Regions from separate parts of the Streptomyces sp. NPDC003027 genome, predicted to be linked through region 1. Evidence: riboswitches for the same ligand, from Rfam matches in the RefSeq annotation. Region 1 holds a riboswitch; the other holds the start of a gene.
What was found. A riboswitch is a leader RNA that binds a small molecule or an ion and turns the genes downstream of it on or off. The one in region 1 is predicted to bind glycine.
Positions count from the first base shown of each region.

Region 2: linked by a shared signal. The riboswitch ahead of gcvT (glycine cleavage system aminomethyltransferase GcvT) and the one ahead of gcvP (aminomethyl-transferring glycine dehydrogenase) in region 1 are both predicted to bind glycine.

Region 1 is NZ_JBSFTU010000037.1:9,279-14,683, forward strand. Features, by position in the region: gene ACWDX6_RS23515 (DNA polymerase IV) at 1-1,055, shown strand, start outside; gene ACWDX6_RS23520 (PRC-barrel domain-containing protein) at 1,244-1,606, opposite strand; glycine riboswitch at 1,730-1,828, shown strand; gene gcvP (aminomethyl-transferring glycine dehydrogenase) at 2,007-4,892, shown strand; gene ACWDX6_RS23530 (DUF5999 family protein) at 4,989-5,195, opposite strand.
Region 2 is NZ_JBSFTU010000025.1:33,146-38,550, forward strand. Features, by position in the region: gene ACWDX6_RS19210 (ABC transporter permease) at 1-449, opposite strand, end outside; gene ACWDX6_RS19215 (enhanced serine sensitivity protein SseB C-terminal domain-containing protein) at 762-1,550, opposite strand; gene ACWDX6_RS19220 (enhanced serine sensitivity protein SseB) at 1,617-2,357, opposite strand; gene ACWDX6_RS19225 (AAA family ATPase) at 2,487-3,152, opposite strand; glycine riboswitch at 3,292-3,403, shown strand; gene gcvT (glycine cleavage system aminomethyltransferase GcvT) at 3,554-4,693, shown strand; gene gcvH (glycine cleavage system protein GcvH) at 4,794-5,174, shown strand; gene glyA (serine hydroxymethyltransferase) at 5,195-5,405, shown strand, end outside.

The DNA.
Region 1 (5,405 bases):
GCCTGGACGAGGCGTTCGTGGACCTGGAGGCCGGGGGCGTCGCCGACGACAGCGCGAGCGCCCGCAGGGCGGGGGAGCTGCTGCGCCGGGACATCCTCGGGACGACGGGACTGACGGGGTCGGTGGGGCTCGCGGGGTCCAAGATGCTGGCGAAGATCGCCTCGGAGGAGGCGAAACCGGACGGGCTGGTGCTCATAGAGCCGGGCACGGAGCGGGAGCTGCTCGGACCGAAGTCCGTGCGGATCCTGCCGGGCGTCGGCCCGGCCACCGGGGAGCATCTGCGCAGGGCGGGCATGACGACGGTGTCGGACCTCGCGGAAGCGGGTGAGGACGAGCTTGTACGGCTGCTGGGGCGGGCGCACGGGGCCTCCCTGTACCGCATGGCCCAGGGGCACGACGACCGGCCCGTGGTGGCCGAGAGGGACGCGAAGTCCGTGTCGGTGGAGGACACCTTCGACGTGGACCTGCACGACCGGGTGCGGATCCGGACGGAGGTGGAGCGGCTCGCGGAGCGGTGCGTGGGCAGGCTCCGGGGTTCCGGGCACTCGGGCCGGACGATCGTGCTCAAGGTACGGCGGTACGACTTCTCGACGTTGACGCGGTCGGAGACGCTGCGCGGGCCCACGGACGATCCGGTGGTGGTGCGGGAGGCGGCGGGCCGGTTGCTGGAGGGTGTGGACACGACGGGCGGGGTGCGGCTGCTGGGCGTGGGGGTCAGCGGGCTGGCGGACTACACGCAGGAGGACCTGTTCGCGCAGGCGGAGGCGGCGGAGCCGCCGTCCGAGGAGGATTCGGGGGAGACGCCCGCGGCGCCGGAGGCGGTCGAGCCGGCGCCGGCCGAGCGGCGATGGGCGCCCGGGCACGACGTACGGCACGCGGTGTACGGCGCCGGGTGGGTGCAGGGCAGCGGAGTCGGGCGGGTCACCGTGCGCTTCGAGGAGCCGGGGTCGGGGCCGGGGCGGGTGCGGACCTTCCCCGTCGACGACCCGGAACTGGAGCCGGCGGACCCGCTGCCGCTGGTGGGGGGCGGGGCGGGGACGGCGGCGGTCGCTTAGGAACCGTCCCGCGGCGATCGCCCAGGAACCGTCCCCCGGCGGTTCCCGGATCGCTCTGGGACGTACAACGTGGTGCCCACGGGGGAGAAGAGCCGTGCGCGCTCGCGCGGGGACAAGCGGTCGCCCCGGGAAGGCCGCGGCCTGCGGCCGCCCGGGGCGAACCGGGCTGGAGAGGCCCGAGCGGCCGGTCAGGCTTCCTCCTGGCCCGCCAGGTGGCCGAAGTCGTGGTCCGGCACCGGCGGCAGGGCGATGTTGTAGTGGCGGTAGAGCTGGAGCTCCTGTTCCGGGGAGAGATGGCGGCCCACACCGAAGTCGGGGGCGTCCTTGATCAGGGCGCGCTCGTACGGGACGTGGAGACCGTCCTCGACCAGTTCGCTGGGCTCCAGAGGGACGAACGCGTCCCGGCTGAACAGTCCCGTGCGGACCGCGGCCCACTCCGGTACCCCCGTCGCGTCGTCGAGGTACACCTCGTCCACGGTGCCGATCTTGTTGCCGTCGCGGTCGAACGCCTTGCGGCCGATCAGGCTGCGCGGATCGATGTCGGTCTGCACGGTCCCTCCAACTGTCGCGACTGGTCTTCGAAGACCTTCAAAGACTACGAAAGTGCACATCTGGGATGTCGGCCACTTGAGCGATGGGAGCGGGAACCGCGCTGGTAGGCTGGCTGTGGCTGTCGACCCCGTGCGGGAGAGTCCTCCGGAGAGAACTTCCGGAGGCGCCGAAGGAGCAAATCCTCCCCGGAATCTCTCAGGCCCCTGTACCGCACGGACGAGGTCACTCTGGAAAGCAGGGCGGGCGTCCGACGGCATCCGCTCTCACCGACGGTGAAAGCCGGCGTGCCCTTCGGCGTGCCGGTGAAACTCTCAGGTTGAGATGACAGAGGGGGAGGCCGTCCGGGCACCCGCGCCGTGGTGCCCCTCGCAGGTCGTGACGACCAGGAGGCCTCCGTACATGACCGCCCACCGCATTCCGCTCTCCGAGCTCGAGCAGGGCATCCCGTTCGAACAGCGGCACATCGGGCCCGACGCCGAAGCCCGGGCCAAGATGCTCGCGCAGGTCGGCTACGGCTCCCTCGACGAGCTCACGGCCGCCGCCGTGCCGGACGTGATCAAGAGCGCCGAGGCGCTCGGCCTTCCCGACGCCCGCACCGAGGCCGAGGTCCTCGCCGAGCTGCGCCGGCTCGCCGACCGCAACCAGGTCCTCGCCCCGATGATCGGCCTCGGCTACTACGGCACCTTCACCCCGCCGGTGATCCTCCGCAACGTCATGGAGAACCCCGCCTGGTACACCGCGTACACGCCCTACCAGCCGGAGATCTCGCAGGGCCGCCTGGAGGCGCTGCTCAACTTCCAGACCATGGTCGCCGACCTCACCGGTCTGCCCACCTCCGGTGCCTCGCTGCTCGACGAGGGCACCGCGGCCGCCGAGGCCATGGCCCTCTCCCGGCGCGTCGGCAAGGTCAAGAACGGCGTCTTCCTCGTCGACGCCGACGCCCTGCCCCAGACCATCGCCGTCATCGAGACCCGCGCCGAACCGACCGGCGTCGAGGTCGTCGTCGCCGACCTGAGCGAGGGAATCCCCGCCGAGATCGCCGAGCGCGGTGTCTTCGGTGTGCTGATCCAGTACCCGGGGGCCTCCGGCGCCGTCCGGGACATCAAGCCCGTCATCGACGCCGCCCACGAGATCGGCGCGATCGTCACCGTCGCCGCCGACCTGCTGGCGCTCACCCTGCTCACCTCGCCCGGCGAGCTGGGGGCGGACATCGCCGTCGGCACGACCCAGCGCTTCGGCGTCCCGATGGGCTTCGGCGGGCCCCACGCCGGTTACATGGCCGTCCAGGACAAGCACGCCCGCTCCCTTCCCGGCCGCCTGGTCGGCGTCTCGGTCGACGCCGACGGCAACCGCGCCTACCGCCTGGCCCTGCAGACCCGCGAACAGCACATCCGCCGTGAGAAGGCCACCAGCAACATCTGCACGGCGCAGGTGCTGCTCGCCGTCATGGCCGGCATGTACGCCGTCTACCACGGCCCCGACGGTCTGAAGCAGATCGCCCAGCGCGTCCACCGGTACGCCACGGTCCTCGCCGAGGGCCTCAAGGCCGGTGGCGTCGAGATCGTGCACGGCTCGTACTTCGACACCCTCACCGTCCGCGTGCCCGGCAAGGCCGCCGAGGCCGTCGCCGCCGCCCGTGAGGCCGGTGTCAACCTGTACCTCGTCGACGCCGACCACGTGTCGATCTCCTGCGACGAGACCACCGGCCGCGCCCAGCTCGCCGCCGTGTGGGGCGCCTTCGGCGTCGACGCCGACATCGAGGCCCTGGACGCCGCCGCCGAGGACACGCTGCCCGACGGGCTCCTGCGCACCGACGCGTACCTGACCCACCCGGTCTTCCACGCGCACCGCTCCGAGACGTCGATGCTGCGCTACCTGCGCAAGCTCGCCGACCGCGACTACGCCCTCGACCGCGGCATGATCCCGCTCGGCTCCTGCACCATGAAGCTGAACGCGACCACCGAGATGGAGCCGGTGACCTGGCCCGAGTTCGCTCAGATCCACCCCTTCGCCCCGGTCGAGCAGGCGCAGGGCTACCTCACGCTCATCACCGAGCTGGAGGAGCGTCTCGCCGAGGTCACCGGCTACGACAAGGTGTCGATCCAGCCCAACGCCGGATCGCAGGGCGAGCTGGCCGGTCTGCTGGCCGTCCGCGCCTACCACCGCGCCAACGGCGACCTGCGGCGCACGGTCTGCCTCATCCCGTCCTCCGCGCACGGCACCAACGCCGCCAGCGCGGTGATGGCCGGCATGAAGGTCGTCGTCGTCAAGACCGCCGACGACGGCGAGGTGGACGTCGAGGACCTGCGTGCCAAGATCGAGCAGTACCGCGACGAGCTGTCCGTGCTGATGATCACCTACCCCTCCACGCACGGTGTCTTCGAGGAGCACGTCGCCGACATCTGCGCCCAGGTGCACGAGGCGGGCGGCCAGGTGTACGTCGACGGCGCCAACCTGAACGCGCTGGTGGGACTCGCCAAGCCCGGCGAGTTCGGCGGCGACGTCTCGCACCTGAACCTGCACAAGACCTTCTGCATCCCGCACGGCGGCGGCGGTCCCGGTGTCGGGCCGGTCGGGGTGCGCGCGCACCTCGCTCCGTACCTGCCGAACCACCCGCTGCAGCCCGCCGCGGGCCCCGAGACGGGCGTCGGCCCGATCTCGGCCGCCCCGTGGGGCTCGGCCGGCATCCTGCCGATCTCGTGGTCGTACGTGCGACTGATGGGTGGCGAGGGCCTCAAGCGGGCCACGCAGGTCGCCGTCCTCGCCGCGAACTACATCGCCAAGCGTCTGGAGCCGCACTACCCAGTGCTCTACACCGGCCCGGCCGGTCTGGTCGCCCACGAGTGCATCGTCGATCTGCGCCCGCTGTCCAAGTCGACCGGTGTCAGCGTCGACGACATCGCCAAGCGCCTGATCGACTACGGCTTCCACGCGCCGACGATGTCCTTCCCGGTGGCCGGCACGCTGATGATCGAGCCGACCGAGTCCGAGGACCTGACGGAGCTCGACCGCTTCTGCGACACGATGATCGCGATCCGCGGCGAGATCGAGAAGGTCGCCTCGGGCGAGTGGCCCGCCGACGACAACCCGCTCCACAACGCGCCGCACACCGCGGCCGCGCTGGGCGGCGAGTGGAACCACCCGTACACCCGTGACGAGGCGGTCTTCCCGGCCGGTGTCTCGGCCGCGGACAAGTACTGGCCGCCGGTCCGCCGGATCGACGGGGCGTTCGGCGACCGCAACCTGGTCTGCTCCTGCCCGCCGCTGGACGAGTACGACAACTGAGCATGAGTCAGGGCCGGTTCGGAGGTCTCCTCCGGGCCGGCCCTTGTCGTGTTCTCGGTCCCTCGTACGGGTCCTGGTGCCTGAACCGCCCCGCCGTCAGGCGGCGGTCGTCACCTGCCCCACCCTCAGCGGGCGGTGCGGGGCGATGATCTGCCCGTCCGGCAGCAGTTCACCGGTGTCCTCGAAGAGCAGGACCCCGTTGCACAGCAGGCTCCAGCCCTGCTCCGGGTGGTGTGCCATGAGGCGGGCCGCCTCCCGGTCGGCGGAGTCGGCGGTGGGACAGGCTGGCTGGTGCTGGCACATGGGTGGGTTCTTTCGCTGCGTCGTGATGAGTGTCGTCCTGCGGCTCGATGCGGTGCTCATGGCCGCCCCCCGTTGTCGGTTCGGTTGGTCCAGTGTTCCCCCACGGACGTCGATCCGCAGGTATTTCGCGGCAGCTCTTCCTACTGCATGAAGACGTATCACCCTCGCGGGCGGTTCAGCTCAACTGGGAGGTCACTTCGGATGGTTCGG
Region 2 (5,405 bases), on a different contig from region 1:
CCGAAGAAGCCGGCGACGATACCGAGGACGGTGCCGAGGACGACCGCGAAGAGCGCCGCGAGGACGGCGACGAGGAGCGAGATCCGGGCGCCGTAGACGACCCGGCTGAAGACGTCGCGGCCGTTGACCGGCTCGACTCCGAGGAGGAAGTCGGAGCTGATACCGCCCCAGGGGCCGATCGGGGTGCCGAAGAGCGGGTCGATCTGGTCCTCGTGGAACTCGTCCGGCGGGTGGCCGAGGAGGCCCACGATCACCGGCGCGAAGACCGCGACCAGGACCAGGAAGATCACGACGGCGCCGCCCGCGAGGGCCAGTTTGTCGCGCTTGAGGCGCGTCCAGGCGATCTGCCAGGGCGAACGGCCCTGGATCACGTCGGCGGGACCTTCGGGCACGGCGTCGACGGCCGCGGTCGACTCGGCCGCACTCGTCTCGTGCAGTGGTGCCGTCATCGTGGTGAGGACCCCTCTCGGCCGCCGGTAGCCGGCCCTTGCCCGCCGCGGGTAGCGGCTTGGTGGAACAACTGCGGGGCACCGGCCATGACGGCCGAACGCCCGGTGTTCCGGGGAGTCTTCAATGGGTCCGCGATCACCCGCCAGACCCAGCCGGGAATGTTTGCTCAAACGTGATGCGGTGCGTTGCCTTCCGTTATCCGGACGTCGTGATCGCGTGAGCGGACCATCTCACCCTCTAATCCAGCAGAACGGACATGTCGCTCAACTGCGCCGTCGGGGGCCGGAATTGGGGAGACGGAACCGCGCGAATCAGTACGTACGGGGCGCGGCCGACGGGTATCCGCGGCCCGGGCCCTGCGGGGCGGGGGCGGCGTGGGCGTCCCGGTCGTAGAAGGGGCGGGCGTTGGCGCGCAGCCACATTGCCACCGGGTCGTAGTCGTCGGACATCGCGACCGTCGAGACGGGAAGCCCGTCGGGGACGGCGGCGATCGACCGGCCCATCATCGCCCGCACGGCGTCGACCGAGGCCGGGGAGGTGTCGTAGAGGTCGAGTCCGATGGCGAGGTACGGGGAGCCCAGCGCGGGCTGAACCCAGGCGCGGCGCAGCGCCCTCACGGAGGGGGTGCGGTGGGCGTTCTGGGTCAGCAGGGCGTAGAACTGGGGGATTTCCAGGGCGGGTTCGGTCAGCCGCAGCGGCCCGGCGGGCATCCGGTCGAGGCCCGTGGCGATCCGGCGCAGGTCGGCCCAGGGGATGCCGACGCCGCCGCCGGAGTCGTGCGGGTTGAGCCAGATGCCCCAGCGGTCGGGGTAGAGGGCGCGGGCGATGTCGCGGCCGGTGACCACCTCGTGGGCGCGGTTCCAGCCGGAGGCGGCCAGTTCCCGGGCGGAGGTGACGCAGGGGGCGTAGCCGAGTCCGTCGATCTCGATGTTGCCGTACTGGGCGTCGGGCGCGCCGGCCTGGCCGTGCCAGAGCAGCATCCAGACGTCGCCGTCCGCGAGGGCGTGCAGCAGTCGCTCGTACGCTTCGTAGCGTCCGGGTGCCACCTGGCGCAGCATGTGCTCGACCTGTCCGGCCGCAGCGGTGCCTGACGCGCTCACCCTGTGTCCCGCCCCTCTTCCGTCCACCGGTCCAGCTTAATGACGCTCAATGCCGTGCTGCCCCGCTCAGCCGTCGGTCCGCTGGTAGAAGGGGCGCACCCGGTCCAGCATCCAGTCGGCCACGGGGTCCCGCGCAACGTCCAGGAGGATGAGATTGACCGGCCAGGCGACCTCGACCCGGCCCAGCGCGCGGCCGAGCGCGTCGAGCGGGGCGTTGCGGTCGACGCCGTCCCAGCCGGCGAGCTGGACGCCGACGAAGAGGGCGGGTTCGGTGCCCTCGACGCTGGCGAGGGCGCGGCGGGCGGTGAGGACGACGCCCGTGGCCTCGAACTCGGCGGCCGCGGCGGAGAGGAAGTCGACGGGGTCGTCCTGCCAGTCGGGTTCGAAGAGCCGGACCCGGCCGCCGCTCGCGGGGCCGTCCAGCGGGGTGCGTCCGGCCCGGCAGAGTTCGGCGACGGCGGGCGGGGGCAGCGGGGCGCCGACGGTGCCGCCGGGGTTCACGGCGATGCCGAGCTGCGGCGGCAGGCCGCGGGCGAACTCGCGGGCGGGCGCGACGGTGAACGACATGTGGCTGCCGACGCAGGCGAGGAACTGCTGCTCGGAGCTGAAGACGGGGACGTACGGGATGCCGTCGATCTCCATCGTGGGCAGGTCCAGGTCGCTGCTCTCGGGGCTGCCGCCGTTGGGCAGCGGCACCCAGACGGGGCTGCGGCCGAGGACCTCGACGAGCCGGCCGCCCGCGGCGGGGTTGCCGAGCGAGGCGGCCAGTACCTCTTCGAGCTCATTGCCCGGCCACGTAACGTCCACGGTCTCGGTTCCCCTTCTCACGCGTCCGGTCGCGCGCCCTCGGGGCAGAACCCTAACGCCGCCCCGGCGCCGTCGTGGCCACAAGCGTACGGAGCGCGCCGGTCCGGGACGCCGCCGCTCCCCCGCCGGTCAGTGCGCGTCCCGGAAGGCGATCTTCCGTAGCGCGGCCGCCGCGTCCCGGTCGAGCAGGGTCGCCGAGGCGCAGCCGCGGGGCAGCCGGCCCGCCTCGACGGAGCGCAGCAGCCGGCCGACCGCCCGGCGGTGCCGGGCGAAGGCGTACCCGGACACCCCGCGGCCCCGCTCCCGCTGGCCCTCGCGGGCGGCGGCGGGGGTGACGTCGAGCAGGACCAGATGCAGGGAGCGGCCGCGGCGGCGGGCTTCGCGGGCGAGCCAGTTGCGCACCCAGGACTGGGTGCCGCAGTCGTGGACTATCACGCTCCGGCCGGCGCGCAGGGCGCGGCGCAGCCCGGCGTAGTGCGAGACGCGCACCAGCGGGCGGTAGACGGCGTACGGCAGGAAGCGGGGCATCCGCGCCTCCCAGCGCTCGCGGGCGTCCTGCGAGTCGATGCCGCGTCCGTCGGCGGCCTGGCGCAGCAGCGTCGACTTGCCGCTGCCGGGCAGCCCGGAGACGACCACCAGGTCGCCGGCGGCGAAGGCGAGCACGCTCGGGCCGCGCCCGTCCCGGTCGCGCAGGTCGCGGAGCAGGCGCGCGGCGGCGCGGCGCCGGGTCCTGGCCCGGGCGCGCTGGGCCGGTATGCCGGTGGCCGCGTAGGCGCCGGTTCGCTGGAACGTCATCGCTTCTCCCCCTGTCGGGTCCTGAAGACCCTTCCCCAAGAAGTGTAAAGAGACGGTAATGAGGCACAAGCGATTTGCCGATCAGGACCCGCGTGCAATGATGTGCGCGCCAAGCGCACACAACCACATACCGGCCGCTCGAATCCGCGCGGGAGAGTCCCGGACAGGCTGTAGCAGTGCTGTAGCAGTCCGGGCGCCGAAGGAGCAAGACCCTCCCTTGAATCTCTCAGGCCCCGTACCGCGCGGATGAGGCAGATCTGAAAAGCGGGCGCGTTGTCGCGCCCCACCCAAGGTGCAAGCCGAGGATGCTCTCGGTGAACCTCTCAGGTTCCATGACAGATGGGGAGGATCGTCCTCGTCCGTCATGATTTTTTTCGCCCTGGGATCCGGGAGCCACACCCATGAGCACTGCCCCCCGCCTGACCGCCCTCGATGCCCTGCATCGCTCCCTGGGCGCGACCATGACCGACTTCGCGGGCTGGGACATGCCGCTGCGTTACGGCAGCGAGCGCGACGAGCACAACGCCGTCCGCACCAAGGCGGGCCTCTTCGACCTCTCCCACATGGGGGAGATCGCCGTCACCGGGCCGCAGGCCGCCGAGCTGCTCGACTTCGCGCTGGTCGGCAACATCTCCACGGTGGGGGTGGGCCGGGCCCGCTACACGATGATCTGCCAGGAGGACGGCGGCATCCTGGACGACCTGATCGTGTACCGGCTCCAGGAGCGCGAGGCCGCACCGGCCGAATATCTGGTCGTCGCCAACGCCTCCAACGCCCAGATCGTCCTGGACGCGCTCACCGAGCGGGCGGCCGGCTTCGACGCCGAGGTGCGCGACGACCGCGACGCCTACGCGCTGATCGCCGTCCAGGGCCCCGAGTCCCCCGGCATCCTGAAGTCGCTGACCGACGCCGACCTGGACGGGCTGAAGTACTACGCCGGTCTGCCCGGCACGGTCGCCGGGGTCCCCGCGCTGATCGCCCGTACCGGCTACACCGGCGAGGACGGCTTCGAGCTGTTCGTGAAGCCCGAGCACGCCGAGGGCGTGTGGAAGGCGCTGACGGAGGCCGGCGCCCCCGTCGGCCTGATCCCCTGCGGTCTGTCCTGCCGTGACACGCTCCGCCTGGAGGCGGGCATGCCGCTGTACGGGCACGAGCTGACCACCTCCCTGACCCCGTTCGACGCCGGTCTCGGCCGGGTCGTCAAGTTCGAGAAGACGACCAACGAGGGCCGCTTCGTCGGCCGCGAGGCGCTGGAGAAGGCCGCCGAGCGCGCCGAGACCGCCCCGCCGCGCAAGCTCGTCGGCCTGGTCGCCGAGGGCCGCCGGGTCCCGCGCGCCGGGATGCCGGTCGTCGCGCACGGCGAGGTCGTCGGCGAGGTCACCTCCGGCGCCCCCTCCCCGACCCTCGGAAAGCCGATCGCCATGGCGTACGTGGACGCGGCGCACGCCGAGCCGGGCACGCCGGGTGTAGGTGTGGACATCCGCGGCACCCATGAGCCGTACGAGGTCGTGGCGCTGCCGTTCTACAAGCGCCGGAAGTGACGTTTCCCGGCGGGACCCGTCCCACCGCCCGTCTCACCTCCCGTCTCATCCCGCAAGACCCACGTTCATCAGCACTCCCCCGATCCAGGAGAATCAGGTCATGAGCAACCCCCAGCAGCTGCGCTACACCAAGGAGCACGAGTGGCTGTCGGACGCCGAGGACGGCGTCGCGACGGTCGGCATCACGGAGTTCGCGGCCAACGCGCTCGGTGACGTCGTCTACGCCCAGCTCCCCGAGGTCGGCGACACGGTCACCGCGGGCGAGACCTGCGGCGAGCTGGAGTCGACGAAGTCCGTCAGCGACCTGTACTCCCCCGTCACCGGCGAGGTCGTGGCGGCCAACCAGGACGTCGTGGACGACCCCTCCCTGGTGAACACCGCTCCGTTCGAGGGTGGCTGGCTGTTCAAGGTACGCGTCACGGGCGAGCCGGACGACCTGCTCTCCGCCGACGAGTACGCCGAGTTCTCCGCCGGGAACTGAGACCCCTTAGGGATCGATTCATGTCTGTGCTGAACACCCCTCTTCACGAGCTGGACCCCGACGTCGCCGCCGCTGTCGACGCCGAGCTCCACCGCCAGCAGTCCACCCTCGAGATGATCGCCTCGGAGAACTTCGCTCCGGTCGCGGTCATGGAGGCCCAGGGCTCCGTTCTCACCAACAAGTACGCCGAGGGCTACCCCGGCCGCCGCTACTACGGCGGCTGCGAGCACG